Regions from separate parts of the Kocuria sp. LHG3120 genome, predicted to be linked through region 3. Evidence: riboswitches for the same ligand, from Rfam matches in the RefSeq annotation. Region 3 holds a riboswitch; each other region holds the start of a gene.
What was found. Region 3 has a riboswitch for S-adenosylmethionine ahead of ACP7CD_RS14000 (O-acetylhomoserine aminocarboxypropyltransferase/cysteine synthase family protein). Riboswitches for the same ligand answer to the same signal wherever they lie in the genome.
Positions count from the first base shown of each region.

Region 1: linked by a shared signal. The riboswitch ahead of ACP7CD_RS10455 (methylenetetrahydrofolate reductase) and the one ahead of ACP7CD_RS14000 (O-acetylhomoserine aminocarboxypropyltransferase/cysteine synthase family protein) in region 3 are both predicted to bind S-adenosylmethionine.
Region 2: linked by a shared signal. The riboswitch ahead of ACP7CD_RS08910 (MetQ/NlpA family ABC transporter substrate-binding protein) and the one ahead of ACP7CD_RS14000 (O-acetylhomoserine aminocarboxypropyltransferase/cysteine synthase family protein) in region 3 are both predicted to bind S-adenosylmethionine.

Region 1 covers NZ_JAFCWG010000004.1:301,284-311,433, forward strand. The annotation lists gene ACP7CD_RS10435 (amino acid permease) at 187-1,596, shown strand; gene ACP7CD_RS10440 (VOC family protein) at 1,679-2,095, opposite strand; gene ACP7CD_RS10445 (SRPBCC family protein) at 2,098-2,595, opposite strand; gene ACP7CD_RS10450 (ArsR/SmtB family transcription factor) at 2,599-2,952, opposite strand; SAM riboswitch class I at 3,218-3,324, shown strand; gene ACP7CD_RS10455 (methylenetetrahydrofolate reductase) at 3,395-4,321, shown strand; partial or broken gene metE (5-methyltetrahydropteroyltriglutamate--homocysteine S-methyltransferase) at 4,378-6,744, shown strand; gene ACP7CD_RS10465 (ABC transporter ATP-binding protein) at 6,781-8,715, opposite strand; gene ACP7CD_RS10470 (MarR family winged helix-turn-helix transcriptional regulator) at 8,789-9,289, shown strand; gene ald (alanine dehydrogenase) at 9,315-10,150, opposite strand, start outside.
Region 2 covers NZ_JAFCWG010000003.1:439,562-449,711, reverse strand. The annotation lists gene ACP7CD_RS08935 (DUF4081 domain-containing GNAT family N-acetyltransferase) at 1-252, opposite strand, end outside; gene ispG (flavodoxin-dependent (E)-4-hydroxy-3-methylbut-2-enyl-diphosphate synthase) at 271-1,437, opposite strand; gene ACP7CD_RS08925 (M50 family metallopeptidase) at 1,615-2,949, opposite strand; gene ACP7CD_RS08920 (methionine ABC transporter permease) at 3,148-3,747, opposite strand; gene ACP7CD_RS08915 (methionine ABC transporter ATP-binding protein) at 3,804-4,883, opposite strand; gene ACP7CD_RS08910 (MetQ/NlpA family ABC transporter substrate-binding protein) at 4,880-5,773, opposite strand; SAM riboswitch class IV at 5,874-5,990, opposite strand; gene dxr (1-deoxy-D-xylulose-5-phosphate reductoisomerase) at 6,035-7,309, opposite strand; gene ACP7CD_RS08900 (GlsB/YeaQ/YmgE family stress response membrane protein) at 7,441-7,713, opposite strand; gene ACP7CD_RS08895 (solute symporter family protein) at 7,937-9,568, opposite strand; gene ACP7CD_RS08890 (DUF485 domain-containing protein) at 9,572-9,952, opposite strand; gene ACP7CD_RS08885 (DivIVA domain-containing protein) at 10,117-10,150, opposite strand, start outside.
Region 3 covers NZ_JAFCWG010000007.1:25,431-35,580, forward strand. The annotation lists gene ACP7CD_RS13990 (tellurite resistance/C4-dicarboxylate transporter family protein) at 1-302, shown strand, start outside; gene ACP7CD_RS13995 (cystathionine gamma-synthase) at 374-1,561, opposite strand; gene ACP7CD_RS14000 (O-acetylhomoserine aminocarboxypropyltransferase/cysteine synthase family protein) at 1,570-2,898, opposite strand; SAM riboswitch class IV at 2,936-3,057, opposite strand; gene ACP7CD_RS14005 (Lrp/AsnC family transcriptional regulator) at 3,171-3,623, opposite strand; gene ACP7CD_RS14010 (thiamine pyrophosphate-dependent enzyme) at 3,865-5,040, shown strand; gene ACP7CD_RS14015 (alpha-ketoacid dehydrogenase subunit beta) at 5,037-6,086, shown strand; gene ACP7CD_RS14020 (dihydrolipoamide acetyltransferase family protein) at 6,089-7,627, shown strand; gene ACP7CD_RS14025 (alpha-hydroxy acid oxidase) at 7,817-9,070, opposite strand; gene ACP7CD_RS14030 (hypothetical protein) at 9,149-9,310, opposite strand; gene ACP7CD_RS14035 (glycosyltransferase) at 9,497-10,150, opposite strand, start outside.

The sequences.
Region 1 (10,150 bases), on a different contig from region 3:
GCGGAGGCGCGCACCGGCCGGGCACGACAACGCCCCTGCGTCGGCCCGCTCCCACCCGCGCGACCGGGACGGCGCGACGCCGGCAGGAGGAGACCCAGGGGCTCGTACCGTGCAAGTCTAGCGGGCCGTGACCCGGGACCGGCATCCGCCGCCCCGTTCGGCGGCCACCGCGGTCCGATACCCTCGATGCTCATGAGTTCCCCTTCCACGTGGACCCCGGGCGGGTCCCCGTCCTCCGCGCCCGCGGCCGCCCCGGGCACCCACCTCAAGGCCCGGCACCTCGTGATGATGGCCCTGGGCAGCGCGATCGGCACCGGCCTGTTCATCGGCACGGGCGCCGCGATCCGCACCGCCGGGCCGGCGGTGCTGCTGTCCTTCCTGGTGGCGTGCGTGCTGCTCGTGCTCGTGATGCGGGCGCTGGGCGAGATGGCCGCCGCGGATCCGTCCCCCGGCGCGTTCTCCACCTACGCCGAGAAGGCCATGGGCCGCACCGTGGGACGCACCCTCGGCTGGCTGTGGTGGGCGCAGATCGTGGTGGTGGTCGCGGCGGAGGCCACGGCCGCGGCCCAGCTGCTCGCGGAGCTGTGGCCGGTGGCCGAGCAGTGGGTGCTGGCGCTGCTGTTCATGGTGGTGTTCACGGCGATCAACCTGGTGCGGGTGCGCACGCTCGGGGAGACCGAGTTCTGGTTCGCGCTGATGAAGGTGCTCGCGGTGCTGGCCTTCCTCGCGGTCGGGATCGCCGTGCTCCTGGGCCTGACCGAGGAGCCCTCCCCGGGGCTCGCGAACCTCACCGCCCACGGCGGCTTCCTGCCCCACGGCCCGACCGGGGTGGCCGCCGCGCTGCTCGTGGTGGTCTTCGCGTTCGGCGGCACGGAGCTCGTGACCATCGCCGCCGCGGAGACCGAGGACCCGCAGCGCAACGTGGCCCGCGCCGTGCGCACCATCCTGGTCCGGATCCTCGTCTTCTACGTGGGCGCCGTGACCGTCATGGTCCTGGTGCTGCCGTGGAACGACGAGCAGCTCTCGGTCAGCCCGTTCGTGGCCGTGCTGGAGACCGCCGGGGTGCCCGGCGCGGACGTGCTGATGGCCGTGGTCATCATCCTGGCGCTGCTCTCGGCCCTCAACGCGAACATCTACGGCGCGTCCCGGATGCTCTGGTCGCTGGCCCGCCGCGGCTCGGCGCCGCGGGCCTTCGCCGACGTCTCCGACCGCGGGGTCCCCCGGAGCGCGGTGGTCGTCTCCGTGCTCTTCGGCTTCGCCGCCGTGGTGCTGAACTACCTGTGGCCCGAGACCGTGCTGCTGTGGATGCTCAACACCGTGGGCGCGACCTGCCTGGTCGTCTGGGGGCTCGCGCTGGTCTCGCAGATCGTCCTGCGCCGCCGCGCGGACCGGGACGGCACCGAGCTGCCCCTGCGGATGTGGGCCTTCCCGTGGCTGTCGTACCTGGCGCTGGCGCTCCTCGCCGGGATCGTCCTGCTCGGGCTGCTCGACGGCGCCGTGCGGGGCCAGCTCCTGCTCACGGCCGGGCTGGTGGCGCTCATCGCCCTGGCCTCGAAGGTGCTCGGCCGCCGGGCCGAGCACGCCCCGCAGGACTGATCCGGCGGAGCCGCGGCTCCGCCGGGGCCACGGGCACAGGACATGCCGCGGTGCGCGGCCGTCGCCGGCGCCGGTGACGGTGTCAGAGGCGGTGCTCCGGCGGGATCAGCGGGCGCTCGGCGCGGACCCGCAGCTCCTGGACCGCCCACGAGTTGCCGTCGGGGTCGCTGAAGCCGAAGACGGTGCCGCCGTCCCGCTCGTCGAGCACCGTGATCCCGCTCACCTCCACGCCCCGGGACAGCAGCTCCTCGCGGGCCGCCCGGGCGTCCGCGACCACCAGCTGGAGCCCGCGCAGGGATCCGGGGGCCATCTCCCGGTGGGCGGGGAGGTTGCCCACCACGATCGAGCAGCCGGACCCGGGCGGGGTCAGCTGGGCGATGTCCATCTGCTCGGTGGTGGTGTGGTGGTCGAGGTGGAAGCCGACCTGGTCCCGGTAGAACTCCACGGCCCGGTCGACGTCGCGCACCGGCACCAGCACCACCTCGAGCGTCCAGTCCACGGTCAGACCCCGCCCTGCGCGGTCCGCCCGCCCAGCAGCTCCTCGAGCCGCTCGTAGCCCTCGGCCACGCCCTTCTCCATGCCGGATCCGACCATCCCGTCGCGGGCCTCCTGGGACGCGTGGACGGTGTGCCCGCGCAGCCGGCACCGGCCGTCGCCCAGGTCCTCGAAATGCAGGTACTCCAGGTCCACGGCGTCGGGCCAGTCCTCGTACTCGAAGGTCTGGACCACGAGCTCGTTCTCGCGCACCGTGTGGAAGACGCCGCGGAAGGCGTACTCCTCGGTGCTGTCCTCGCCGCGCTGGACGAACCGGTAGGCGCCGCCGGGGCGGAACTCGAAGCCGTCGATCCGGGTCCGCAGCCCGCGCGGCCCGATCCACTGCCGGAACAGCTCGGGGTCGGCGTGGGCGCGGAAGACGTCGGCCACGGGGTGGTCGAACTCGCGCTCGAAGTCGATGAAGGGCAGGCCGTCGGGGACGGTCAGGTGCAGTGCGTGTCCCATGGTTCAGTCCTGGGTGTGCTGGCCGCGGTCCGCGGCTCGGGTGTCGAGCACGGCGTCGAGGCGGCGGAACTGCTCCTCCCGGACCAGCCGGTACCGGTCGATCCACGCGGTGAGCGCCTCGAGCCGTGCGGGGTCCAGGTGGACGGGCCGGCGCTGGGCGTCACGGGTGCGCGTGACGAGCTGCGCCTGCTCGAGGACCTGGATGTGCTTCGAGACCGCCTGGAGGGAGATCGCGAAGGGTTCCGCCAGTTCGGTGACCGTGGCCGGTCCGCGGCTGAGCCGGGCGACGATGCGGCGGCGGACCGGGTCGGCCAGGGCCAGGAAGGCCCTGTCGAGCTCGTCGTCGCCGGGATCCACGGTGTTTGTCAACTGATTCCTTGATCAACCTGTTGGTTGTCAAAGACTAGGCCGCCCGCCCCGGCCCGGCAAGACCCGAGACCGGATCGTGACGGCCCCGGACCTGCGCTCCTCATGGGCCTCGCCGCCGGTGCGTCGTCGCCGGTGCGTCGTCGCGCGTCGGTGTTGCGTCCTGTGACGCCGCGGTCGTCACAGTCGGCGCACCGGCGTCTTCTGGGCGCCCGCACTTGGCAGCGCGGCGGGGCAGCCGCTGGAATGGGTCCTGCATCTATCCAGAGCGGCCGAGAGACCTGGCTCGTCGACGCCGCAGCAACCATCCGCGCCCCCGCCACGGGGTGCGCGGAACGGTGCTCCCGCCAGGACCGATGGAGCTGTCGCAGCCTCCCGGGTCCACTCCGGGACGGCTGCTGCCCTCCCTCGGGGTGACCCTTGGAGGAAGAACGTGACACCACGCCCGACCGCCCGGCCGGCGCCGCCGTCCCTGTCCTACGAGCTCTATCCGCCGCGCAGCGCGGCGAGCGCCGACACGCTGCTGCGGACCATCGAGGAGCTCGAGCCCACCCGTCCCGACCACGTCTCGGTGACGTACAGCGGGGACGAGCAGCGCCGGGACAGCTCGCTCGCCCTGCTCGACCACCTCCTGGCGCGCACGAGCCTGCGGCCCCTGGCCCACCTGACGTGCGTCGGCAGCACTCGGGCCGAGCTGGAGCAGACCGTGGCCGCACTGGTCCGCCGCGGCGTCCGGGGCGTCCTGGCCCTGCGCGGCGACCTCGACCCGGGGGCCGAGCCGGGCGAGCTGCGGCACGCCGGCGAGCTCGTGGAGCTCGTGCGCGAGGTCGAGCAGCGCCACACCGCGGCCCTGGCGGCCGGCCGGCTCGCCGTGGGCGTGGCCGCCTACCCGACCCGGCACCCGGAGTCGCCGTCCTTCCGGCACGACGTCGAGGTGCTGCTGGCCAAGCAGCGCTCCGGGGCGGACTTCGCGATCACGCAGGTCTACTTCCGCCCGCAGCGCTACGAGCGCCTGGTCGCGGCGGCGCGGGCGGCCGGGGTGACGATCCCGATCGTCCCGGGGATCATGCCGGTCACCGACCCGCGGCGGCTCCGGACGCTGTGCCGGCTGGCGGGCCTGGCGCCCCACCCGGGCCTGGCCGCCGCGCTGGAGGACGCGCCCGGTCCTGCCGAGCGGCACCGCGCCGGCGTGGCCTTCGCGGCGCGGCTGGCCCGCGCCGCCCTGGACGCCGGCGCCCCCGGGCTGCACCTCTACACCTTCAACGAGCACGGGGCCGCGCTCGACCTGCTGGAGCACGTGGACCTCCCGCGCGTCCCGCACGTGCCCGTCGCGCTCGAGGACCTTCTGCTCCCCGCCTGAGCACGCGCCCACCCACCGTTCCGCACGACCCCTCGACACCCCTTCAGGAGACCACCATGACCACTGTCCCGTTCCCCGCCGCCACCATCACCGGCTACCCCCGGATCGGCCGCCGCCGCGAGCTGAAGAAGGCCCTGGAGGCCTACTGGGCCGGGCGCTCGACCCGCGAGGAGCTCGAGTCTGCGGCCGCCGACCTGCAGCTGGCGACCCACCGCCGGCTCGTGGAGCTGGGCCTCGGCGCCCGGGACTCGTCCCTGCCCGCGGCGTTCCCCCTCTACGACCAGGTCCTGGACACCACCGTGGCCCTCGGGGCGGTGCCGGCCCGCTTCGCCGATCTCGCCGACGCCGAGGGCCGGCTCGGCCTCGACGCGAGCTTCGTGCTGGCCCGCGGCGACGCCGGGCGCGCTCCCCTCGAGCTGACCAAGTGGTTCGACACCAACTACCACTACCTCGTGCCCGAGATCGGCCCGGAGACCCCGCTCCGCGCCACCGCCGACCGGCTCGTGGCCGACGTCCGCCGCGCCGCCGCACACGGCTTCACCGTCCGCCCGGTCCTCGTGGGCCCGGTGTCCTTCCTCCTCCTCGCCAAGGCCGACGACGACGCCCCCGCGGGCTTCGACCCGCTGCAGCGGCTCCCCGAGCTGCTGCCCGTGTACGCGCGGCTGATCCAGGAGCTCGCCGCCGCCGGCGCGGACTGGGTGCAGCTGGAGGAGCCGGCCCTCGTGGCGGACCAGGACGTCCCCGGCGAGCAGCTCGCCTCGTCCGTGTGGGACGCCTACACGGGCCTGACCGCCGTGACCGGGCGCCCGCAGCTGTTCGTCACCACGTCCTACGGCTCCCCCGGGCCGCTGCTGCACCCGCTGGCCTGCTCCGGGGTGGAGGCCCTGCACCTCGACCTCGTCAAGGGCGCCGCCCCCACCGCCGAGGAGCTGGAGCTCTTCCGGGGCGAGGACTCCGCCGTGCTCGTGGCCGGCGCCGTGGACGGGCACAACGTGTGGCGGGCCGACCTGGCCGGCCGGCTCGACCAGCTCGCGGAGCTGGCCCGCGGGGGCGCCCAGGTGTCCGTGGCCTCCTCCACGTCCCTGTTCCACGTCCCGCACGACGTGGCCGAGGAGACCCGGCTGGACCCGCAGCTGCGGAGCTGGCTCGCCTTCGCCGACCAGAAGGTCGGCGAGATCGTCACCCTGGCCCGCGGTCTCGCCGCCGGGACAGAGGCGGTCGCGCCGGAGCTGGCCGAGGCCGCCGAGGCCCGCCGCACCCGGCAGGACGCCGCAGGGGTCCGGGACGCGGCCGTGCGCGAGCGCGCCGGGTCGCTGACCGCCGCGGACATCGGACGGTCTGCCGCGGAGGTCCGCCGGAGCGCCCAGGACGGCCGGGCCTTCACGGCCTCCGGCCCCCTGCCCCCGCTGCCCACCACCACGATCGGATCCTTCCCCCAGACCGCCGAGGTCCGTGCCGCCCGCGCCCGGCACCGCGCCGGCGCCCTGACGGACGCGCAGTACGACGCCTTCCTGCGGGAGGAGATCGAGCGGGTCGTGCGGCTGCAGGAGGAGCTGGGCCTGGACGTGCTGGTGCACGGCGAGCCGGAGCGCAACGACATGGTCCAGTACTTCGCCGAGCACCTCGACGGCTTCGCGACCACCGTCCACGGCTGGGTCCAGTCCTACGGCTCCCGCTGCACCCGCCCGTCGATCCTGTGGGGCGACGTCAGCCGGGAGGGTCCGGGCCTGCGCGGCGAGGCGTTCACGGTGCCGTGGATCGGCCACGCCCAGTCCCTCACCGACAAGCCGGTCAAGGGCATGCTGACTGGCCCGGTGACGATCCTCGCGTGGTCCTTCGTGCGCGACGACCAGCCGCTCGGCGAGACGGCGAACCAGGTGGCGCTCGCGCTGCGGGACGAGGTCGCGGACCTCGAGGCCGCCGGGATCGGGATCATCCAGGTGGACGAGCCGGCGCTGCGGGAGCTGCTGCCGCTGCGCCGCGCGGACCAGCCCGCCTACCTCGGCTGGTCGGTGGACGCGTTCCGCCTGGCCACCTCGGGGGTGCGGGACGAGACCCAGATCCACACCCACCTGTGCTACTCGGAGTTCGGCGAGGTGGTGGGGGCGATCGACGGCCTGGACGCCGACGTCACGAGCATCGAGGCGGCCCGGTCCCGGATGGAGGTGCTGACCGACCTCGAGGCCGCCGGCTTCTCCCGGGGCATCGGGCCGGGCGTGTGGGACATCCACTCCCCGCGCGTGCCCTCCCAGGAGGAGATCGAGCAGCTGCTCGAGCGGGCCCTCGAGCACGTCCCGGCGCGGACCCTGTGGGTCAACCCGGACTGCGGCCTGAAGACCCGCGGCTACGAGGAGACGAGGGCGTCGCTGGAGCACCTCGTGGCGGCGGCCCGGACGGCGCGCGAGCGGGTGGCGCAGCCCGCCGGCCGGCCGCTGATCGTCCAGCACGGCACCCGCGGGTCAGGAGGCGGCGCCGGGGCGCGGGCCGGCGCCGCCGGCCGGGCCGGTCCGGGCGGCCAGCCGGGCGAACGGGCCGCCGGCCGCGCGCAGCTCCCGCGGCGCGCCCCGCTCGACGATGCGTCCGCCCTCGAGCACCACGACCTGGTCGGCGTTCTCGACCGTGGAGAGCCGGTGCGCGATGGTCAGGGTCGTGCGGCCGGCGGCCAGCCGGTCGAGGGCCTCCTGGACCTGCGCCTCGGTGGTGTTGTCCAGCGCGCTGGTGGCCTCGTCGAGGACCAGCACGGGCGGGTTGCGCAGCACGGTCCGGGCGATGGCCAGGCGCTGCTGCTCCCCGCCGGAGAAGCGGTGGCCGCGCGCGCCGACCACGGTGTCCAGCCCATCCGGCAGCCCGGCGACGGTGTCGGCGACGCGCGCGGCGCCCAGGGCGGCCCACAGCTCGGCGTCGGAGGCGTCCGGATCGGCCAGCAGCAGGTTCGCGCGCACCGTGGCGTGCACCAGGTAGGTCTCCTGAGAGACGACGCCCACGATCCGGGCGAGGTCCGCCGGATCGATCTCCCGCACGTCGACGCCGTCGATCGTCACCCTGCCGCGGGCGACGTCGTTGAGCCGCGGCAGCAGGGAGCCGAGGGTGCTCTTGCCCGAGCCGGTGGGTCCGACCACCGCCGTGGTGGTGCCCGCCGGCAGCACCAGGTCGAGCTCGTGCAGGACGTCGGCCCCGTCGTCGTAGGCGTGGCGCACGCCCTCGAACCGGACCTCGCCGCGCACGGCGGCCGGGTCCAGCCGGACGGGCGCGGCGGGCGGGACGATCTGCGGCTCGAGGTCGAGGTACTCGAAGATCCTGCTGAAGAAGGCCAGCGCGGACACCCACTGCACGCCGATGTTCAGCAGACCCATGACGGGCCGGAAGATGGTCCCCTGCAGGGCGGTGAATGCCACGAGGGTGCCGATGGTCATGCCGCCGCTGGTGGCCGGGAAGCCGGCGGCCAGGTAGATCACGGCGGGGATGGCGGCGAAGACGATCTGCATGGTGGCCATCCGCCAGCGCCCGGCCAGCTGGCTGCGCAGCTCCAGGCCCACGAGCCGGTCGGAGCGCTCGGTGAAGCGCTCCGCGTCCCGCGCGGTGGTGCCCAGGGTCTTGGCCAGGCGGACCCCCGAGACGGACAGCCCCTCCTCCACCTGGGTGTGGAGCGCGGCGAGCTCCCGCTGGCGCTCGTCGGTGACGTCCCGGCGGATCAGGGCCACGCGGCGGGAGAGCCAGATCGCCGGCGGCAGCACCACCAGGGAGACGAGGCTCATCGCCGGGGACAGCGCCACCATGGCCACGGCCGTCGCCACGGCGGTGGTGAGGTTGGACGCCACGCCCGTGGCGGAGCTGGTGACCACGGACTGCATCCCCGCGATGTCGTGCGTGAGCCGCGACTGCACCTCCCCGCCCCGGGTCCGGGTGAAGAACCCCAGCGACTGGGCCTGCAGGTGGGTGAAGAGCTGCACGCGCAGCGCGTGCATCACCTGCTGGCCCATGGCGGTGGCCATCCAGGTCTGGACCACGCCGATCACGGAGGTGAGCGCCGCGACCCCGACCATCGAGGCGGTGAGCAGCACCAGCAGGCGGGTGTCGCCGCCCGGCAGGGCGTCGTCGATCACGCCGCGGACCAGGAACGGCTGGGCGAGGTTGACGACCGAGGACGCGGTGATGAGCACGACGACGAGCGCGATCGTGCCCCGGTGCGGGGCGAACAGCGCCGCGATCCGGCGCGGGCTGACGGGGTGCCGGGCGAGCTGCGTCCGGTCCGCGGGGTTCCGGCGCGCAGGCCGACCTCCGCCCCCGCCGCCTCCGGGGCCGGCGCCGGGCAGGACGCCCGGGCTGTCGGCCGGGGTGCCTCCGCCGTCGTGCGCCGGGGTGCGGACGCGCGCGGGGTGCTGGGTCGTCGCCATGGGATCCTCCTCGGGAACTATCAAGGAGGTTACCTCTCTATGAGGTAACCCGCAATGGGGATAGGATGACGCCATGCCCAACGACGCTCCGGATCCGGCCCGCCTGGGGGACCTGCTGCACGCCGTCTTCCGCCGGCTGCGCCGCCGGTGGGCCGAGCAGCTGGCCCCCTTCGGACTGACCCCGCACCAGTTCCGGGCGCTCGACGCCCTCGCCGGATGTGCCGGTGAGCCGGGGCACCGGCAAGGCCCGGCCGGGACCTGCCGCCACGGCGGCGGGTCCGCCAGCCTGCGGGTGAAGGACCTCGCCGAGGCCCTGCGCATCGCCCCGCGGTCCGCCACGGAGGTGGTGGACCTGCTCGAGCAGAAGGGGCTCGTGGAACGGGTCCCGGACCCGTCCGACCGGCGGGCCACACTGGTGGCGCTGACGCCCCGGGGCACCGGTCTGCGCGAGCGGGTCCGGGAGGACCGGCGCCGGGAGTCCGAGGAGTACTTCTCGCGGCTGGCCCCGGAGGACCGGGTCGAGCTGGAGCGGCTGCTCCGCCTGCTCACGGCGGACGGCCCGGCGCCGGACTGAGCCCCGGCGGGACGTCCGCCGGGACTCAGTCCAGCTGCGCGGGCAGGTCCGCGAAGGCCTCCGCCACCCCGGCGTGCCGGATCCGCCCGGCGGCCGTGTTGAGCCCGGCCGCGAACTCCGGATCGGCGGCCAGGGCCTGCTCCGGGCCGCGGGCCAGGCGCCGCAGATAGGGCGTGGTGGCGTTGGCGAGGGCCCGGGTCGCGGTGCGCGGCACGGCGCCGGGCATGTTCGCCACGCAGTAGTGGGTGATGCCGTCCACCTCGAACGTCGGGTCGTCGTAGGTGGTCGGGTGGGAGGTCTCGAAGCACCCGCCCTGGTCGATGGCGACGTCCACGAGCAGGGCGTGGTCGTGCAGCACCGCGAGGTGCTCGCGGCGCACGAGCTTGGGCGCCGCCGCCCCCGGGACGAGCACCGCCCCGATCACCACGTCCGCCCCGGAGATCTCCTCCTCGAGCACGTGCTCGTCGCTCATCAGCACGCGGGCCCGGTGCCCGAGCAGGTCGGTGAGCTCGCGGATCCGCACGCCGTTGGCGTCGAGCACCGTGACGTCGGCCATCAGCCCCGAGGCCATCAGGGCGGCCTGCGTGCCCACGACCCCGCCGCCGACCACCACGACCTTGGCCGCGGCGACGCCGGGGACCCCGCCCATCAGGAGCCCGGGGCCGCCGGCGTTGGACTGCAGGTGGTGGGCGGCGGACTGCGCGGCGAGCCGGCCCGCGATCTCGGACATCGGCTGGAGCAGGGGCAGGGTCCGGCCGGCGCGGACGGTCTCGAAGGCCACGGCGGTGGTGCCCGCCTCCAGCAGCGCCTCGGTGAGCGGGCGGTCGGCGGCCAGGTGCAGGTACGCGAAGAGCGTGAGGT
Region 2 (10,150 bases), on a different contig from region 3:
CAGGCCCGGGCCGTCCAGGGACACGGGCACCACGTTCGTGCCCACCCAGCACGCGCCGGTCAGCTCACCGTCCGGCCCGGCGGTGCCGACCACGGGCGGGATCCGCGAGCCTCTGCTCCCGCGGTACGACTCGACGTGGGCGGCCACGAAGGCGTGGGCGACGGGGTCCGCCTCGAGCAGCCGGTCCAGCTGGGCCGGATCGACCTCCCCCGCCGGCACCAGCCGCGGCGCCGTCCTCCGCTGCGTCCTCACCCGCCCGTCACCGGCCCGTCAGCTGACGCTCACGACGGGGCTGCCCGCCGTGGTCTCCCCGTTCTCGTCCGTCTCCATCTCGGCGGCGATGCGGTTGGCCTCCTCGATCAGCGTCTCCACGATGAGGTCCTCGGGGACGGTCTTCACGACCTCGCCCTTGACGAAGATCTGGCCCTTGCCGTTGCCGGAGGCCACGCCGAGGTCGGCCTCGCGGGCCTCGCCGGGGCCGTTGACGACGCAGCCCATCACGGCCACCCGCAGCGGGACGGTGAGCCCCTCGAGGCCCGCCGTCACCTCGTCCGCGAGCGTGTAGACGTCGACCTGCGCGCGGCCGCAGGAGGGGCAGGAGACGATCTCGAGCTTGCGCGGGCGCAGGCCCAGGGACTGCAGGATCTGGTTGCCGACCTTGACCTCCTCGACCGGCGGCGCCGAGAGGGAGACCCGGATGGTGTCCCCGATGCCCTGGGACAGCAGGGCGCCGAAGGCCGTGGCGGACTTGATGGTGCCCTGGAAGGCGGGGCCCGCCTCGGTCACGCCGAGGTGCAGGGGCCAGTCGCCGCGCTCGGCGAGCAGCTGGTAGGCCCGGACCATGGTGACGGGGTCGTTGTGCTTGACGGAGATCTTGAAGTCGTGGAAGTCGTGCTCCTCGAACAGGGACGCCTCCCACACGGCGGACTCGACGAGCGCCTCGGGCGTGGCCTTGCCGTACCTGTCCATGATCCGCTGGTCGAGGGAGCCGGCGTTCACGCCGATCCGGATGGACACCCCGGCGGCCTTGGCCTCGCGGGCGATCTGGCCGACCTGGTCGTCGAACTTGCGGATGTTGCCCGGGTTGACGCGCACGGCCGCGCACCCGGCCTCGATGGCCGCGTAGACGTACTTCGGCTGGAAGTGGATGTCGGCGATCACCGGGATCGGGGACTTCATGGCGATGATCGGCAGGGCGTCGGCGTCGTCCTGGGACGGGCACGCCACCCGGACGATGTCGCACCCGGTGGCGTTGAGCTCCGCGATCTGCTGCAGGGTGGCGTTGATGTCCGTGGTGGGGGTGGTCGTCATGGACTGCACGCTCACCGGCGAGTCGGAGCCGACGCCCACGGACCCGACCCGGATCTGCCGGGTCTTCCGGCGCGGGGAGAGGACGGGCTGGGGCGCGGCGGGCATGCCGAGGCTGACCGGGGTCAAGGAGTTCCTCCGAGGAATCGAGGGCAGGAGCTGGAGCGGTGGCGCCGGGACCCGCTGGCCGGGCCCGTCACCGGTTCCCATTGTGCCCCATGCTCCGGGGCGGCCCCCGGTGCCGGGGTGCGATTCCTCCCACGCCGAACGCCCGCCGGCCCCGGGGGCGCGCCGGCCGGCCCGGGCTCAGAACAGCCGGACCGGTTTGACGATGTCTGCGTAGATCAGCAGCACGGACATCCCGATCATCAGCACGGCCACCGCGTAGGTCACCGGCAGCAGCCGGGCGGGGTCGAAGGGGCCAGGGTCGCGGCGGCCGAGCAGCCGGGCGCTCCCCCGGCGCAGCGCCTCCCACAGCGCCCCGGCGACGTGCCCGCCGTCGAGCGGCAGCAGCGGCAGCAGGTTGAAGACGAACAGGGCCAGGTTGACGGAGCCGACCAGGCCCACGAGGGAGGCGGCCTTGTCCCGCAGCGCGATCTCCTCGTGCGCGGCGATCTCCCCCGAGATCCGGCCGACCCCCACCACGGAGATCGGCCCGTCCGGGTCCCGGGGCGCGTCGGAGAACGCCGCCTCCCCCACCTCGTAGATCCGCTGCGGCAGGTGCAGGACCACCCCGGCGATCTGCTGCAGCCCGTCCAGCACCGCCCCGGGCACCGCGGTCAGCGGCTGCCGGACGGGCTCGCTCGTGGGGCTGATGCCGATGAACCCGACCTCCTCGTAGCGGGGGGCGCCGTCCTCGCCGGTCACGGCGGCGCCGGAGTCGTCCAGCACGGGGCGCGAGGAGAGGATGGGGGTCAGCGCCGCGGACACGGTCCGGCCGTCCCGCTCGACCACCACCGGGATCCGTTCGCCGGCCCGGTCCCGGATCCGGGCGGTGAGCTCGTCCCAGGAGCCGACCGGGGCGCCGTCGACGGCCGTGACGACGTCCCCGGGGCGCAGCCCGGCGGCGTTCGCGGGGGCCTGGGGGTCCTCCGGCCGGCACTCGGTCTGCCCGGCGGCCTGGCGCTCCGCGGCCACCACGCACTCGGACACCCACGCGACCGTCGTGGTGGGCGTCGCCGTCCCGAAGCCGGAGAGCAGGACGGCCAGGCACAGGGTCCCGAGCAGGAGGTTCATCACCGGGCCGCCGAGCATGATCACGATCCGCTTCCACACGGGCAGCCGGTAGAACACGCGGTCCTCGTCCCCGGGGAGGAGCTGGTCCGCAGCGCCGCCGCGGGCCTCGGCCGCCATCTGCTGGAACACGCCGGTGCTCGAGGCGCGGGCCGTCGAGCCCGCGCGCGCCGGCGGGTACATCCCCACCATGGAGATGTAGCCGCCCAGCGGGACCGCCTTGAGCCCGTACTCCGTCTCGCCGCGCCGGCGGGAGAGCACGGTGCGCCCGAAGCCGACCATGTACTGCGTGACGCGCACGCCGAAGAGCTTGGCCGGCACGAGGTGGCCGATCTCGTGGAGGGCGATGGAGACCGCGATGGCCGCGGCGGCCAGCAGCACGCCCACGAGGAACAGCACGACACCCATCCGTCGGACCTCCCGGGATCGTCGAGGGACCCCGGCGGGCGCCGGGGACGTCGGGGCCGTGCGCTCGGCACGGCGAGGACCAGTCTGCACCACGATCCTGGACGTCGGGCACCGGGCGCACCACAGGGCACGACGACGGCCGGCGCCCTCCCGGGAGGGAGGCGCACCGGCCGTCGGAGGGCTGCGGGGCGGGGCGCCTCAGCGGCGCAGGATCCGGCGGGCCAGCCGGTTGCCCACCACCTGCACGAGCTGGACCAGGACCACGATGACGGCGACCGCCGCCCACGTGACCTCGTCGTTGAACCGCTGGTAGCCCAGGCGCAGGGCGAAGTCGCCCAGGCCGCCGGCGCCGATGGCACCGGCCATCGCCGACATGTCCGTGATGCCGATGACCAGGAACGTGTAGCCGAGCACCAGGGGGCCCAGCGCCTCGGGCAGGATCACCGTGGTGATGATCCGGCCGCGGGAGACGCCCATGGAGCGGGCCGCCTCCACGACCCCGGGGTCCACGCTCATGAGGTTCTGCTCGACGATGCGCGCCACCGCGAACATGGCCCCGATGGTCATCGCGAAGATCGCGGCGTTGGGCCCCAGCCGGGTCCCGACGACCCCCTGGGTCACCGGTCCCAGCGCGGCCAGCAGGATGATGAACGGGATCGGCCGGACGAAGTTCACCACGAGGTTGAGGCCCTCGTGCACCGCCCGGTTCTCCAGGATGTTGCCCCGGCGGGTGACGTAGAGGCCGACGCCCACGAGCAGACCGAGCAGGCCGGCGAGCAGCAGCGTGACCGCCACCATGTAGAGGGTCTCCCCGAGCGCGGACAGCAGCTCGGGTCCCAGGACGGACCAGTCGTTCACGCGGCCACCTCTCTCAGGGTCGTGATGCGGGACATCTCGTCGACCACGGCCTGCACGGCCGCGTCCGCACCGGTCAGCTCGAAGGTCAGGGACCCGAACGACTGCTCCTGGAGCACGCTGATCCCGCCGTAGGCGATGGTGAAGCGGACCCCGCGGGCGGCGCCGTCCGAGAGCACCCCGCCGATGTCCACGCCGTCGCCGACGTCCACGATCACCAGGCGCCCCCGGTGGGCGCGGCGCAGCCGCTCGACCTCACGGGCGTCGGGCACCGAGTGCAGGACGGAGGAGACGAAGCGGCGGGCGGTCTCGGTGCGGGGCCGGGCGAAGATGTCCACGGTGGAGCCGTGCTCCACGACCTTCCCGTCCTGCATCACGGCCACGCGGTCGGCGATCGCGCGGACCACGTCCATCTCGTGGGTGATGATCACGATCGTGATCCCGAGCTCCCGGTTGACCCGCTGCAGCACCTGCAGCACCTCCTGCGTGGTCTCCGGGTCGAGGGCGCTCGTCGACTCGTCGGCCAGGAGCAGCTTCGGGCTGGTCGCCAGCGCGCGGGCGATGCCCACGCGCTGCTTCTGCCCCCCGGAGAGCTGCTCCGGGTAGTTGCCGGCGCGGGCGGCGAGGCCCACGAACTCGAGCAGCTCGGCCACCCGCGCCCGGCGCTTCTCCTTCGGCCAGCCGGCCCGCTTGAGCGGGTACTCGACATTGCCGGCGACGGTGCGGGAGGTGAAGAGGTTGAACTGCTGGAAGATCATCCCGATCTCCTGCCGCACGGGCGCCAGCTCGGTCTCGCGCCGGCCGGCCACCTCGAAGCCCTCCACGGTCAGGGAGCCCGAGGACACGGGCTCGAGCCCGTTGATCAGGCGCACGAGGGTGGACTTGCCCGCCCCGGAGTAGCCGATCACGCCGAAGATCTCGCCGCGGCGGACGTCGAGGGTGACGTCGTCGACCGCGAGCACCTCGCGCGCCGCCCGCCCCGAGCCGGTGCGGAAGGTCTTGGAGACGTTGCGGAAGGAGACGAGCACCTCGTCCGGGCGCCCGGGTGCGGGCGGCCCGGCGGGGACCGCCGCGCTCACTGCTCCTGGTCCTTCAGCTCCTGCTGGTAGCGCGCGGTCAGCTCCTGGAGCTCCTCCGGCTCCAGCTGCAGCGGCACGGCGGTGTCCTTGGTCTCCTCCATCTCGGCGTCGAGCACGGCCTGCTCGTGGTAGAGGTCCGCGACCTGCCGGAGGGTCTCGTCGTCGGCGAGCTCCTCCGTGGTGGTGAAGAGGTTGACGTAGGCGCGGGAGCCCTCGGACTCGGGGTCGTCCTGGGCGAGCGCGGACTGCGGGTCGATGTCGGCCCGCGAGAGGAAGTCGTTGTTGATGACCGAGCCGGCCACCGAGTCGAGCGAGAGCACCGTCTGCTCCGCGGAGACCGGGGTGACGCGCACCGTGGAGGCCTCGGTGTCGACGTCGAGCTCGGTGGGGATGAGGGTGTCGCTGGTCAGCTCCACGAGACCTGCGGCCTCGAGCACGAGCAGGGCCCGGGAGAGGTTCACGGCGTCGTTGGGCACCGCGATCTCGTCGCCCTCCTGGAACTGCTCCACGGAGTCGTACTGGTTGGAGTACAGGCCCAGCGGGTAGATCGAGGTCGAGCCGATCGGGGTGATGGAGCCGCCGGCCGCGTTGTTGTAGTCGGCGAGGAACGGGACGTGCTGGAACCAGGTCATCTCCACGTCACCGGACTCGGTGGCGGGGTTCGGCTGGTTGTAGTCGGAGAAGTCGACGTACTCGACGGTGATGCCCTGCTCCTCGGCCACCCTCTGGAGGGCGTCGTGGGTCGGGTCGGTGCCCACCACGCCGATGGTGACCTTGTCGTCGGCGAGCACGCCCTCGCCGGAGGACTCCCCGGCGGAGCCGCCGCAGGCGGTGAGGGCGAGGCCGAGGGTCGTGGCCAGGGCGAGGAAGGGGAGGCGCTGCGATCGCATGTGGTGCCTTTCCGTGGGTCCGGGGTGTCGGAGGTCTCCACCGGGGCCAACGGGTCCGGCGGCCACGGTCGAGGGCGCGCCGGAGGGCGCGTGCGCGGTCGGACCGTACTTGCCGCCGGCCGTCGTCGGCCGGTGCCGGATGGTTCACCTGGGGCACCCCACTACGGGAGAGGGTTGCCGCCCAGCAAGCCAGGGCTGCACGCTGGGACTCGTCATCCGCCTGACAGACTAGCACGTGCGGCGGGGCCGGGCCCGGCCCGGTCAGCGGGCGAGGACCTCGCGGGCCCGCCGGCGGGCCCAGCGCTCGGCCGCCAGCACGGCCTCGAGCTCCAGCGGGCCGTCGTCGTCGTGCTCGCCCAGCACCGCCTCGACGGTGTCCACGATGGCGGGGAACCGGATCCGGCCGTCGTGGAAGGCGTGCACCGCCTCCTCGTTGGCCGCGTTGAACACGGCGGGGAAGGTCCCGCCCCGCTCCCCCGCCGCCTTGAGGAGCTCGACGGCGGGGAACGCCACCGGGTCGAGGGGCTCGAAGGTCCACTCCGTGGCGCGCGTCCAGTCGCACGGCAGGGCGGCCCCGGGCACCCGGTGCGGCCAGGCCAGGCCGAGGGCGATGGGAAGGCGCATGTCCGGGGGCGAGGCCTGGGCGAGGGTGGAGCCGTCCACGAACTGGACCATGGAGTGCACGACCGACTGGGGGTGGACCACCACGTCGATGCGCTCGAGGGGGACGTCGAAGAGCAGGTGGGCCTCGAGCACCTCGAGGGCCTTGTTCACCATGGTCGCCGAGTTGGTCGTCACCATCAGGCCCATGTCCCACGTCGGGTGGCGCAGCGCGTCCCGGGGCGTGACCGTCTCGAGCTCCGCCCGGGACCGGCCGCGGAAGGGCCCGCCGGAGGCCGTCAGCACGAGCCGGTCCACCTCCCCGGCGGTGCCGCCGCGCAGCGCCTGCGCCAGCGCGGAGTGCTCGGAGTCCACGGGGATCAGGGCGTCCGGGTCCCCGGTGGCCGCGGCGGCGGCCTTGACGAGGGCGCCGCCGGCGATCAGGGACTCCTTGTTCGCCAGGGCGAGCCGGTGCCCGGCCCGCAGCGCCGCCAGCGTGGGGGCGAGGCCGATGGAGCCGGTGATCCCGTTGAGCACGAGGTCGGCGTCGGGGTGGGCGGCGGCCGCGGACGCGGCGTCGGGCCCGTGCACGACGTCCGGGCGGTATCCCCCGGCCCCGGCGGACGCGGCCCCGTCCGCGATGAGGCCGGCCAGCCGGGCGGCGTCCTGGGCGGTGCCGCTGGTCGCCACGAGCGCGGCGCGGGTCTCGAGGGCCTGCTCGGCGAGGAGCTCGAGGTGCCGTGCTCCGGCGGCGAGGGCGACCACGGTGAACGGGTCCGCGCCCTCGAGCTCGCGGGCGGCCCGCACGACGTCGAGCGCCTGGGTGCCGATCGAGCCCGTCGAGCCGAGGACGCTGATCCGGCGGGGGCCGGCGGCGGCCAGGGCGCGCAGCTCGGGTGTCGGGCGGGTGCGGGGCGAGGTGGCGGGGGGCGTCATGGCCCCAGTATCCCCCAGCGCCACTCCTCGGTGCGGTGCCCGCAGGGGGTGCCTGCGGACGGCCCGGAACGGGCCGAGGCCCCGTCCACCGGGAGCGGTGGACGGGGCCTCGGCGACCGACGGGGGTGGGGTCAGCGCGTGGCGCGACCCTTGCGGCCGGAGACCGCGCCCCAGATGAAGAGCACGATGAGGGCTCCCACGACGGCGGTGATGATGGTGCCGATGTCGAACGCGGACTCCAGGTCCCCGATGCCGATCAGCGAGCCGAGGAAGCCTCCGAGGAGGGCCCCCACGATGCCGAGGACGATCGTGACGATGATGCCGCCACCCTGGCTGCCCGGCATGATGAGCTTGGCGAGGGCGCCGGCGATGAGGCCGAGGATGATCCAGCTGATGATTCCCATGATGGCTCCTTATCCGTCCCGGGAGGGACTTTTATTGTACGCAACCGGCGAGTATCCCTGGAATACCCTGAGGTTGCTTCTGCGCCTCACCCTAGCCGACGGTCAGCCGCCTGTCTGTTCCCGTTAGCCAATCGACGCGTTCCTCCCGGACGCGGACCGGCCCGCCGGAAGCCGGGGCTTCGGGCGGGCCGGTGGATCCTCCCAGGTGGGAGCGGGGAATCCGTCAGTGGGCGACGGGCTTCTCGGCGCCGATGCCTGTGAGGGAGCGCACCTCCATCTCGGACTGCTTGATCGGGTCCTCGAGACGGCGCTCCGTCATGGAACCGATGAAGCCGAGCAGGAAGGAGGCCGGGATCGAGACGATGCCCGGGTTCTGCAGCGGGAACCACGCGAAGTCGGCCGTCGGGATCATCGACGTCTCGGTGCCGGACATGACCGGGGAGAAGACGATGAGGCCCACCGAGATGATCAGGCCGCCGTACATGGACCAGACCGCCCCCCGGGTGGTGAAGCGCCGCCAGTACAGGGAGTACAGGATGGTCGGCAGGTTCGCCGAGGCCGCGACCGCGAAGGCGAGCGCCACGAGGAACGCGACGTTCTGGCCCTGGGCGCCGATGCCGCCCGCGATGGAGACGAGACCGATGACCACCACCGTGGTCTTCGCCACCTTCAGCTCCTTGCGGGGATCGGAGTTCCCCTTCTTGATCACGCTGGTGTAGATGTCGTGGGCGAACGAGGCCGAGGCCGTGATGGCCAGGCCGGCGACGACCGCGAGGATCGTGGCGAAGGCCACCGCCGCGATGATGCCCATCAGCAGGGACCCGCCGAGCTCGAACGCCAGCAGCGGGGCCGCGGAGTTCACGCCGCCGGGTGCCGCCTGGATCCGCTCGGCGCCGATGAGGGCCGCCGCGCCGAAGCCCAGGATGAGGGTGAAGAGGTAGAACAGGCCGATCAGCGAGATGGCCCAGACCACGGAGGTGCGCGCCTCCTTGGCCGTGGGCACCGTGTAGAAGCGCATGAGCACGTGGGGCAGGCCCGCCGCGCCGAAGACGAGGGCCAGGCCCAGGGAGATGAAGTCCAGCTTGCTGGTCTCGCTCACGCCGTACTTCAGGCCCGGCTCGAGGATGGCCGGGTTGCCGGAGACGGCGACCGCGTCACCGAGCAGGGAGGAGAAGTTGAAGCCGTAGAGCGCCAGGATCCAGACGGTCATGACCGCCACGCCGGAGACCAGGAGCACCGCCTTGATGATCTGCACGTAGGTGGTGCCCTTCATCCCGCCCACGAGGACGTAGACGATCATGAGCACGCCCACGACCACGATGACCAGCGACTGCCCGACCCGCGAGCTGATGCCCAGCAGCAGCGACACCAAGGCGCCCGCCCCGGCCATCTGGGCCAGCAGGTAGAACGCGGACACGGCGAGGGTGGAGATGGACGCCGCGACGCGCACGGGGCGCTGGCGCAGGCGGAAGGACAGGACGTCCGCCATCGTGAACTTGCCGGTGTTGCGCAGCAGCTCGGCGATCAGCAGGAGCGCCACGAGCCAGGCCACGAGGAAGCCGATGGAGTAGAGGAACCCGTCGTAGCCCTGGAGGGCGATCGCGCCCACGATGCCCAGGAAGGACGCCGCCGAGAGGTAGTCGCCCGCGATGGCCAGGCCGTTCTGGGTGCCGCTGAAGCCACGGCCGCCGGCGTAGTAGTCGGCCGCCGTGGACGTGGACTTCGAGGCGCGGAGGACGATGACCATCGTGACGACGACGAACGCGCCGAAGATGGAGATGTTGATCCAGGGCGTGCCGACCGTCTCCGTGGTGGCGGCCGTCATGGGCGCGAGCGCGGTGTGCAGCTGGTGCATCGGTCAGTTCTCCTGTCCGTGGACGCCGCCGGTGGTGCCGAGGCTGGGCTCGAGACGCTCCCGGATGGCCGTGGCCTTCGGGTCCAGCTTGCGGTTGGCGAAGGACACGTAGGCCCCTGTGATGGCAAAGGTCGTGACGAACTGGAGCAGTCCCAGGACGACGCCGAGGTTGACGTTGCCGATGACCTGGATGGCGAACAGCTGCGGCGCGTACATGGCGAGCACCACGTACAGCAGGTACCAGACCAGGAAGGCGACGGCGAGCGGGAAGACGAAGCCGCGATGGGTCTTCCGCAGCTCCTGGAACTCTGGCGACCGCTGGGCCGCGGGGAAATCGATGTCGGCGACGAGGTCGTCGGCGTCGATGGGTGGCTGGGTGGACATGGGCTACCTCCTCATGTGATGTGGCCCACACTAAGCCGTTGTATGCACAGGAGCAAGGCGTGACACCCAAAAGTTGCTTTTCAGGGGTCGGGATGAACACGGAACGGCGTTTCTGGACGAGGCCCAGTCCAGCATGTATACACAGAGGCTTCGGAGAGCCTGTTTCAGCGAGAGGCCAGGAGCAGCTGGACGGCGCGG
Region 3 (10,150 bases):
ACCGCGTGCACCGGGTGCCGCTGCGCTACGAGTCCTCGCTGTGGAGTGTGGTCTTCCCGCTGGGGATGTACGCCGTGGCCAGCATCTATCTGGGTCGCGCGGACGACCTGCCGATCGTGGGTCTGGTCGGGGCCGTCTGGCTGTGGGTGGCCCTGAGCGCCTGGGCGATGGTGTTCACTGCCATGCTCGTGCACCTGGTCCGCCGGCTGCTCCTCGGCCGGGAGGATCCGGCTCCGGCCTGGCCGGAGCCGGACGCATCCGTCAGGCCGGACCCAGGGGGCGGACCGGGCGCGGCCCGCTGACCCGGCGGAACCGGCGCCGCCGGCGGCGCCGGCGGCGCCGACGGCGCAGCCGACCGGGCGGAAAGGACCGGTCAGGCGGCGAGCGCGCGCTCGAGGTCCTCCAGCTGGTCCTCGACGTCCTCGATGCCCACCGAGAGCCGCACCAGGTCCACGGGCACGGCCAGCGCGGTGCCCTTCACGGAGGCGTGCGTCATCTCCGAGGGGTAGCAGATCAGGGACTCCACCCCGCCCAGGCTCACCGACAGCGAGTACAGCCGGGTGCCCTCCGCCACCGCCCGGGCCGCGGCCTCCCCGCCGGTCAGCCGGAAGGAGACCATGCCGCCGAACCCGCGCATCTGCGCGGCGGCGAGCGCGTGGCCGGGGTGCCCGGGCAGCCCGGGGTAGAGCACCTGCGCGACCTCGGGGCGCTCCAGGAGCCACTCGGCGATCCGCTGCGCGTTGTCCTGGTGGCGCTCCATCCGCAGGCTCAGGGTCTTGAGCCCGCGGGCGGCCAGGTAGCTGTCCTGGGGGCCCGCCACGGCGCCGGCGGCGAACTGCTGGAAGCCGACCGCCTCGGCGAGCGGGGCCCCGCGCCACTGGGCCGCGCCCACGACCACGGCGCCGCCGAGCACGTCCGAGTGCCCCCCGATGTACTTCGTGGTGGAGTGCACCACGGCGTGCGCGCCGAGCTCGAGGGGGGTCTGCAGGTACGGGGACGCGAAGGTGTTGTCGACGACGAGCAGCGCCCCGGCGTCCCGGGCCAGCTGCGCCCACGCCGCGACGTCGGCGATGCCGAGCAGCGGGTTGGACGGCGTCTCGAGCCACAGCACCTTCGTGGCGCCGGGGCGCACGGCCGCCCGGACGGCGTCGAGGTCCGTGATCTCCACGGGCGTGTGCCCGATGTCCCACGGGGCGAGGCCCCGGGTGATCAGCCGGTTGGTGCCGCCGTAGCCGTCGGCGCCGAGCACGATGTGGTCGCCCGGGCGCAGCACGGCGCGCAGCAGGGCGTCCTCTGCCGCGATCCCCGAGGCGAACGCGAACCCCCGCTCGCCGCGCTCCAGGGCCGCGAGCTGCTTTTCGAAGCCGCTGCGGGTGGGGTTGGAGCCGCGGCTGTACTCGTGCCCGGCGCGCAGCACGTTGATCCCGTCCTGGGCGAACGTGGAGGTCTGGTAGATCGGCGGGATGACCGCCCCGGTCAGCGGGTCGGGCTCCTGGCCGGCGTGGACGGCGGTGGTCGTGAAGCCCCGGTGGCGGGTGCGGGTCTCGGTGGGGGACGTCATGGCGGGGCTCACTTCCGGGTGGTCTGGACGGCGGTGACGACGGTGTCGAGGGCCTGGCCGAGGTCGGCCACGAGGTCCTGGGGGGACTCGAGGCCGATCGAGAGCCGGATCGTGGTCTCGGCGATCCCGCCGGCCCGGCGCTGCTCGGGGGTCAGGCGGCAGTGCGTCATGGCCGCCGGGTGGGCCACGAGGCTGCGGGTGTCCCCGATGTTGGCGACCAGCTTGAACAGCCGGAGCGCGTCGATGAACGGGCCCACGGCGCCGTCCGGGGCGGCGAGGTCGAAGGAGAACACGGAGCCGGTCCCGCGCGGGAAGTCCCGGGCCGCGATCCCGGCGCCGGGGTCCCCGGGCACGCCGGGGTGGTGGACGCGGGCGACGGCGGGGTGCCCGGCCAGGAACTCGGCCACCGCCAGCGCCGAGGCCGTGTGGCGGGCCACGCGCAGGTCGAGGGTCTCGGTGCCCTGCAGGATCTGGCTGGCGTTGAACGGGGAGAGCGTGGTGCCGAGGTCGTGCACGTACTTCGCCCGGACCAGGTGCAGGTAGGGGCTGGCGGCGGCGCACTTGTCGACGAGGCTGAGTCCGCCCCAGCGGGCGCGGGCCTGGGTGAACTGCGGCCACTTGTCCGGCCGGGCGGACCAGTCGAAGGTCCCGCCGTCCACGACCGCCCCGGCGAGCGCGTTGCCGTGCCCGCCCAGGAACTTGGTGGCCGAGTGCACCACGATGTCCGCGCCCTTCTCCAGCGGCCGGTACAGGGCCGGGGACGCGAGGGTGTTGTCGACGACGACAGGCACCCCGGCGGTCCGGGCGACGTCGGCGATCCCGGGCAGGTCCGGGAGGGTGGCCAGCGGGTTGCCGATGGACTCGAGCAGGAACGCGCGGGTGTCGGGGCGCACGGCCGCGGCCCACGCCCCCGGGGCGGTGGGGTCCACGAAGGAGACCTCGATGCCGTAGTCCGCGAAGGAGTCGGTGAGCAGGTCCACCGTGCCCCCGTAGAGCTTCTCGGAGGCCACGAGGTGCTTCCCGGCGCCCTGGCCGAGCAGGGCCAGCAGCGCCACGGCCACGGCGGACTGGCCCGAGCCGGTCGCCACGGCGCCCGCGCCGCCCTCGAGGTCGCTGATCCGCTGCTCGAGCACGGCCACCGTGGGGTTGCCGGTGCGCGTGTAGGTGAAGCCTGCCCGGGTCTGGGCGAACATCTGCCGGGCCGCCTCGTAGTCCGGGAACTCGAAGGCCGCGGTCTGGTAGATCGGCACCGTCAGGGTGCGCTGGACGACCTGGTCGTGGGTGCCGGCGTGGATCTGCCGGGTCGCGAGGTCGTGGTCGGTCACGGGGATGGACATGGCGCTGCTCCTGTGCCTTGCTCTTACCCGCACCGGTCATCCGCGCGGGCCCGGTGGGCACGCCGCGGAAGATGCAGGCCGCTTCCTCATCCGAACCACCCAATGAGCATGGGGTTGGTGCGTGACCAAGTCGGAGCTTGGCGGTCACGTCTCGTGAAGCTGGAACAACACTATGCGCAGAGGTAGTGGGTGTCCCTCCGCGTCGGAAGATGACGACCGTGACGGTTCGTGACGCCGGCCGTGCGCGCCGGGCCCGGCGCGGGGCCGGCGCGTCAGGCCCGGGTGTCGATGTCCTCGAAGATCAGGAACGTCTGGGTGTCCACCACGCCGGGCAGCTGCTGGACGTGCTCGAAGATCACCTGCCGCAGGTGCACGGTGTCCACGGCCCGCACGAGGAGCATGACGTCGAAGTTCCCGCCCACCAGGGCGATGTGGTGCACGGCGGGGATCGCCTGGAGCTGGGCGCACAGCTCCCGCCAGGTGTTCTGCTGGAGCTTGAGCGTCACGTACGCGGAGGCCTGCAGGCCCGCCCGGACCGGGTCGATCACGGTGCTGAAGCGCAGGATCACCCCCTCGTCCCGGAGCCGGTTGATCCGGGCGTAGGCGTGGGCGCGGGAGACGTGCACGGCCGCGGCGATCGCCGTCACGGACTGCCTCGCGTCCCGGGACAGCTCCGCGAGGATCTTCCGGTCGGTCTCGTCCAGCGGCACGGGGGTCGAGGGCACGGCGGGCTCCTTCGGGGCGGGTCGGGCGCGGGGCCCGGAACGTGTCGGACGAATGCGTGTGCTCCACGCCACACTAGAACATTTCGTCCACGCGCGGTGCACTGTCCGTCTCAGACTTCTGCATTTTCCCCGCTCTGTGGATACGAACCATGCCCGGTTCCCATACTGGGGAGACAGAGCCGCACCACCTTCCTGCCCTCCCCGGACCGCGGCCGCACCGGGGACCGACCGAGGGGACACCATGAGCCAGACCGTCGAGACCCCCGAGGACCCGATCCTCCGGGCCTCCCAGAGCTTCGGCATCACACCGGAGCAGTACATGCTCCCGGCCCGCGGCGAGATCCGCATGGTCGACCCGAGCGGGCGGCTGCTCGCCCCCGAGGAGCAGGGCACCGGCCCCGGCCACGAGTACCCGCTGCCGGCCCCGGACGTCCTGCTGGGCGCCTACGAGAAGCTGGTGGTCGGGCGGCGGGTCAACGACCAGAACTCCGCGCTGGTCCGCCAGGGCCGGATGGCCGTCTACCCGTCCAGCCACGGCCAGGAGGCCTGCCAGGTGGCGGCCGCCCTGTGCCTCGAGGAGGGCGACTGGCTGTTCCCCACCTACCGGGACACCGTGGCGGTCATGACCAAGGGCGTGGACCCGATGCAGGTCATGGCGATCTTCCGCGGCGAGTGGCACAGCGGCTACGACCCGCACGAGCACCACGTGGGCATCCAGTCGACCCCGCTCACCACCCAGCTGCTGCACGCGGTGGGCGTGGCCCACGCCGCCAAGCTGCGCGGCGAGGACACCGTGGTCCTGGCGATGTGCGGGGACGGCGCCACCAGCGAGGGCGACTTCCACGAGGCCCTGAACTTCGCGGCCGTGTTCAAGCTGCCGGTCGTGTTCTTCGTGCAGAACAACGGCTACGCGATCTCCGTGCCCCTGTCCCAGCAGTCCGCGGCCCCGAGCCTCGCCCACAAGGCGGTCGGCTACGGCATGGCCGGCGAGCGCGTGGACGGCAACGACCTCGTGGCGCTGCTCGCCACCCTGCGGCGCGCCGTGGACCTGGCCCGCTCCGAGTCCGAGCCCCTCCTCGTGGAGGCGCACACCTACCGCATGCAGGCGCACACCAACGCCGACGACGCCACCCGCTACCGGGACGACGCCGAGGTGCAGGAGTGGATCGCCAAGGACCCGGTGACCCGGATGCGCGCCTACCTCGGCGCCGAGGGCGTGCTCGACGACGCGGCGGAGCAGCGCATCGCCGCCGCCGCCGAGGACGTCGCCACGGCCCTGCGCGACGGCATGAACGCCGACGTGGAGATCGACCCGCTCGAGCTGTTCCGCCACGTCTACACCGAGCAGACCCCGCAGCTCGCCGAGCAGGAGCAGTTCCTGACCGCCGAGCTCGCCCGAGAGGAGACCGGACAGTGAGCACCCTGCATGCCCCCGCCCCGGCCGGCGAGGCCCCGGCGGTCAAGCCCGCCACTTTCGCCCAGGCGCTCAACACCGCCCTGGCCGACGCGCTGGCCGCCGACCCCGCCGTCGTCGTCTTCGGCGAGGACGTCGGCACCCTCGGCGGCGTCTTCCGCATCACCGACGGGCTGACGAAGCGCTTCGGCCGCACCCGGTGCTTCGACACCCCGCTGGCCGAGTCCGGGATCGCCGGCATGGCCGTGGGCATGGCGATGAACCGGATGCGCCCCGTCATCGAGATGCAGTTCGACGCCTTCGCCTACCCTGCCTTCGAGCAGGTCGCCTCGCACATCGCGAAGATGCACAACCGCACCCGCGGCGCCGTGCGCCTGCCGATCGTCATCCGGATCCCCTACGCCGGCGGCATCGGCGGCGTGGAGCACCACTGCGACTCCTCCGAGGCCTACTACGCCCACACCCCCGGGCTGAAGGTGTTCACCCCCGCCACGGTCGAGGACGCCTACCTCATGCTGCGCGAGGCGATCGACTCGGACGACCCCGTCGTGTTCTTCGAGCCCAAGAAGCTCTACTGGTCCAAGGCCCCCGTGGACCTGGCCGAACTGAGGGACCGCTACGAGAACGGGGCGCCCGAGCGCCGGGAGGGCCGCGCCGTCGTCGCCCGCGCCGGCGAGGACGCCACGCTGCTGGCCTACGGGCCGTCCGTGCCGACCGCCGTGGCGGCCGCCGCGGCCGCCGCCGCCGAGGGGCGCTCGCTCGAGGTCGTGGACCTGCGCAGCATCGTCCCGTTCGACGACGAGACGGTCGCCGCGTCGGTGCGGAAGACCGGGCGCGTGGTGGTCGTGGCCGAGGCGCCGGGCTTCGCGTCCGTGGCCGCCGAGATCGTGGCCCGCGTCCAGGAGCGCTGCTTCCACTCCCTGGCCGCGCCCGTGCGCCGCGTGACCGGGTTCGACATCCCGTACCCGGCGCCCAAGCTCGAGGAGCACTACCTGCCGAGCGTCGACCGCATCCTCGACGCCGTGGACGACCTGCAGTGGGAGGACTGACCATGACCGTGAAGACGTTCACCCTGCCGGATCTCGGCGAGGGACTGACCGAGGCCGAGCTCGTGAGCTGGCTCGTCCAGGTGGGCGACACCGTCGCCGTGGACCAGCCGATCGCCGAGGTGGAGACCGCCAAGTCCGCCGTGGAGGTGCCATGCCCCTTCGCCGGGACCGTGCACCAGCTGCACGGCGCCTCGGGGCAGACCCTCGACGTCGGCGCGCCGCTGATCTCCGTCGACACCGCGGACCGGGCCGGGACGCCCGCCCCGCAGGGCGGCGGCCCGAAGGGCGGGCAGTCCTACCGGGAGGAGGAGCGCGCCGGGGCGGACCCCGCGGCGGCCGCCGCGGCCTCTGCGGTCGCCGCGTCCGCCGACGACGACGCCGGGTCGGGCAGCGTGCTCATCGGCTACGGCACGCCCGCCGGCGGCACGGCCGGACGCCGGCGCCGGCCGAAGCGGGCCGGTGCCACCGGCCCGGCCGCCTCCGCCGCCCGGCCGGTCCCCGAGCCCGCCCGCGCGCGGGCCGCGGAGCAGGCCGCGGCCCGGGCGGCGCAGGCCGCGGGTGCCGCCCACGACGCGATGGCCTCGGCCCCGCGCCTGGCGCCCACGGTCGTCTCGCCGATCGTGCGCAAGCTCGCCAAGGACCGCGGGGTCGACATCTCCACCGTGCGCGGCTCGGGCCCCGGCGGGCTCATCCTGCGCCGGGACGTGGTGACCGCGGCGGCCGCCCCCGCCGCCACCGCCGCACCGGCCGCACGGGAGAGCACGGCCCCGACGTCGTCGGCCCCGGCGCCGTCCACCACCGCGGCGCCGTCCGCCGTGGACGCCCGCACGGGGCTCGGGGTCGCGGAGCGGGTCCCGGTCTCCGGGATCCGCAAGGCCATCGGCCAGGCCATGACCCGTTCCCGCGCCGAGATCCCCGAGGCCACCGTCTGGGTGGACGTGGACGCCACGAGGCTCGTGGAGCTGCGCGCCGAGCTCAAGGCCCAGGACCCCGCGACCGCCCCGGGGCTCATGGCGCTGATCGCGCGGTTCGTGCTCGCCGGCCTGGCCCGCCACCCCGAGCTCGCCACGCGGATCGAGACCCTCGAGGACGGCAGCCAGGAGATCGTGCGCTTCGACGGCGTGAACCTCGGCTTCGCGGCGCAGACCGACCGCGGGCTCGTGGTGCCGAACATCCGCGGCGCGCACACCCTGAGCGCCCGCGGGCTCGACGCCGAGCTCCGGCGGCTCACCGAGCTCGCCCGCTCCGGGAAGGCCGGGCCCGCCGAGCTGTCCGGCTCCACGTTCACCCTCAACAACTACGGGGTGTTCGGCACGGACGGGGCCGCGGCGATCATCAACCACCCGGAGGTCGCGATCCTCGGGATCGGCCGGATCATCGACCGCCCGTGGGTGGTCGACGGGCAGCTGGCCGTCCGCAAGGTCACCCAGCTCTCCCTCGCGTTCGACCACCGGGTGTGCGACGGCGGGGCCGCCGGCGGCTTCCTGCGCATGGTGGCCGACGCGGTGGAGAACCCGGTGTCGGTGCTCGCGGACCTGTAGCGGCCCCCGGTCCCGCCGCCGCCCGCGAGGGGTCGCGTCCGGCGCACCCCCATCGCGAGGGGTCGCGTTCGGCTGGTATCGCGGTCACTTGTCGACAGAACGCGACCCCTCGGCAGCGGCGGAGGCGGAACGCGACCCCTCGGCAGCGGCGGAGGCGGAACGCGACCCCTCGGTGCGGGGGCCGGTGGTTCAGCGCCGGTCGGCCGGGGTGTCCCGGCGGGAGGCGGCGGGGTGGTGGCGGGCGCCGAGCAGGTGCGGGCCCAGGTCGGCGACCGTCTCGGCGCCCATCAGCTGCATGCTGATCCGCACCTCCTCGGCCAGCAGCTCGATCGCCCGCTCCACGCCCTGCTGCCCGCCGGCCATCAGCCCGTAGAGGTAGGCCCGGCCGATGAGGACGAAGTCCGCTCCGGCGCACAGGGCGGTGATCACGTCGGCGCCGCTCATCACCCCGGAGTCGAGGATCAGCTCGACGCCCTCCCCCACCTCGTCCCGCACCTCGGGCAGCGCGTGCAGCGAGGCGGGGGCGCGGTCCAGCTGGCGGCCGCCGTGGTTGGAGACCACCAGCCCGTCGGCCCCCGCGGCCAGGGACTGCCGGGCGTCGTCCCGGGTCAGCACGCCCTTCACGAAGAGCTTCCCCGGCCACACGGAGCGGATCCACTCGAGGTCCGCGTAGGACAAGGTCGGGTCGAACATCGAGTTCGTGATGGTGGGCAGGTCGGCGCTCGTGCTCGAGAGGGACGCGAACTTCAGGGAGTCCGTGGTGAGGAAGTTGAACCACCACTCGGGCCGGTAGGAGGCGTCGGCCACCGTCCGCAGCGTGATCCTGGGCGGGATGACCATGCCGTTGCGCACGTCCCGCAGCCGCTGGCCCGCCACCGGGGTGTCCACGGTGACGAGCAGGGTGCCGTAGCCGTGGGCCGCGGCGCGCTCCAGCAGGTCCCGGGACCAGGCCCGGTCCTTCCACAGGTACAGCTGGAACCAGCGGGTGGCGTCCGGTCCGGCCGCGGCGACCTCCTCCAGCGAGCGGGTGCCCATGGTGGACAGCGTGAAGGGGATGCCGGCCTGCTCCGCCGCACGGACTCCCCCGATCTCGCCCTCGGCGTGCATGAAGCGGGTGAAGCCGGTCGGGGCGATCCCGAACGGCAGCGCGGACCGCGCCCCGGCGATCGGCGTGGACAGGTCGGGAGCGGCGATGCCGTGCAGGATCCGGGGCAGCAGCTCGACCGCGTCGAACGCCTCCCGCGAGCGCCGGCGGGTCAGTTCGCGCTGGGCGGCGCCGTCCGCGTAGTCGAAGGCCGGGCGCGGGGTGCGGCGGCGGGCGATCCGGCGCAGGTCCCAGAGGTCCGCGGCCCGGGCGAGCCGGGCCGCGCGGCGGTCGAGGGCGGGGGTCTCGAACTGCAGGAGCGGGCGCAGCTCGGACCACTGGGGCAGACGCCGTTCCACGGCGGACCTCCTGACGGTCGGGGTGTTCCCGACCACACTACGTCGGAGGCCCCGACGACGCCTTGGGCGGGGCGCCGTTCAGTCGGTCTCGGGGCCCGCGCAGTACGGGCAGTTCTGCTCGACGTCGGCCCAGCTGTGCCGCCCGCCCCGGAGGAGCGGTGCCGCCGGTCCGCGGCCGGCGGCGCCGTCCGGGCGCGAGGAGGTCCGGGGGGAACGGGGCGGGAGCAGGTCGACGGTCATGGTGCAGTCCTCCGGGAGGGTGGTGGCGGGCGGGGCGTCGCCCGGTCCCTCCAGTATCGGGGGCGTCATCCGTGCGGAACAGCGATGTTTTCCCATGCTGATCCGTCAGCCCCGCTGATGATTTCTGCCGGGGTCGCCAGCCCGGTCACGAGATCCCGGGGACGTGCCCCGGGAGGCGGCCCGCGCTCAGAGGCCGGTGAGGACGTCGAGGGCGGTGTCCAGGCCCTGCTCCGCCCGGACCGCGCGCCCCACGCGCTGCGCCCGCTCCCGGCGGGCGAGGGCGTCGCCCACGGCGGGGACCAGGGCCTCCGCCGTCAGCGACCGGCGCGGGATGGGGGCCGCGGCGATGCCGAGCCGGTGCAGCTGCCGGCCCCAGAAGGGCTGGTCGACGAGGAAGGGCACCACCACGGACGGGACGCCCGCACGGGCCACCGCGTGCACCGTCCCGGCTCCGCCGTGGTGGACCGCCACCGCGGCGTCCGGGAGCAGGGCGCCCAGCGGGGCGGCCGGCACCACCAGCACGTCCTCGCCGCGGCGGTCCGGCGGCAGGGACAGACCGCCCCAGCCCGTGACCAGGAGGGTCCGCAGCCCGTGGGCGCGCGCGCTGTCCACGACCGTCCTCCCCCGCGCGGACGGGTCCCCGGCCGCCATGGACCCGAAGGTCGCCACCAGGCACGGCCCGCCCCGGACGAACTCGGCCACCGCCGGGTCCGGGGCGGGGGCGGCCGCGCCGGGGTGCCAGGCACCGGTCAGGTGCACCCGGGCCGGCCAGTCGGCGGGCCGGGGCAGCAGCTGCGGGCTGATCCCCATCAGCGTGGCGCGGGAGGGTGCGGGGTGCCG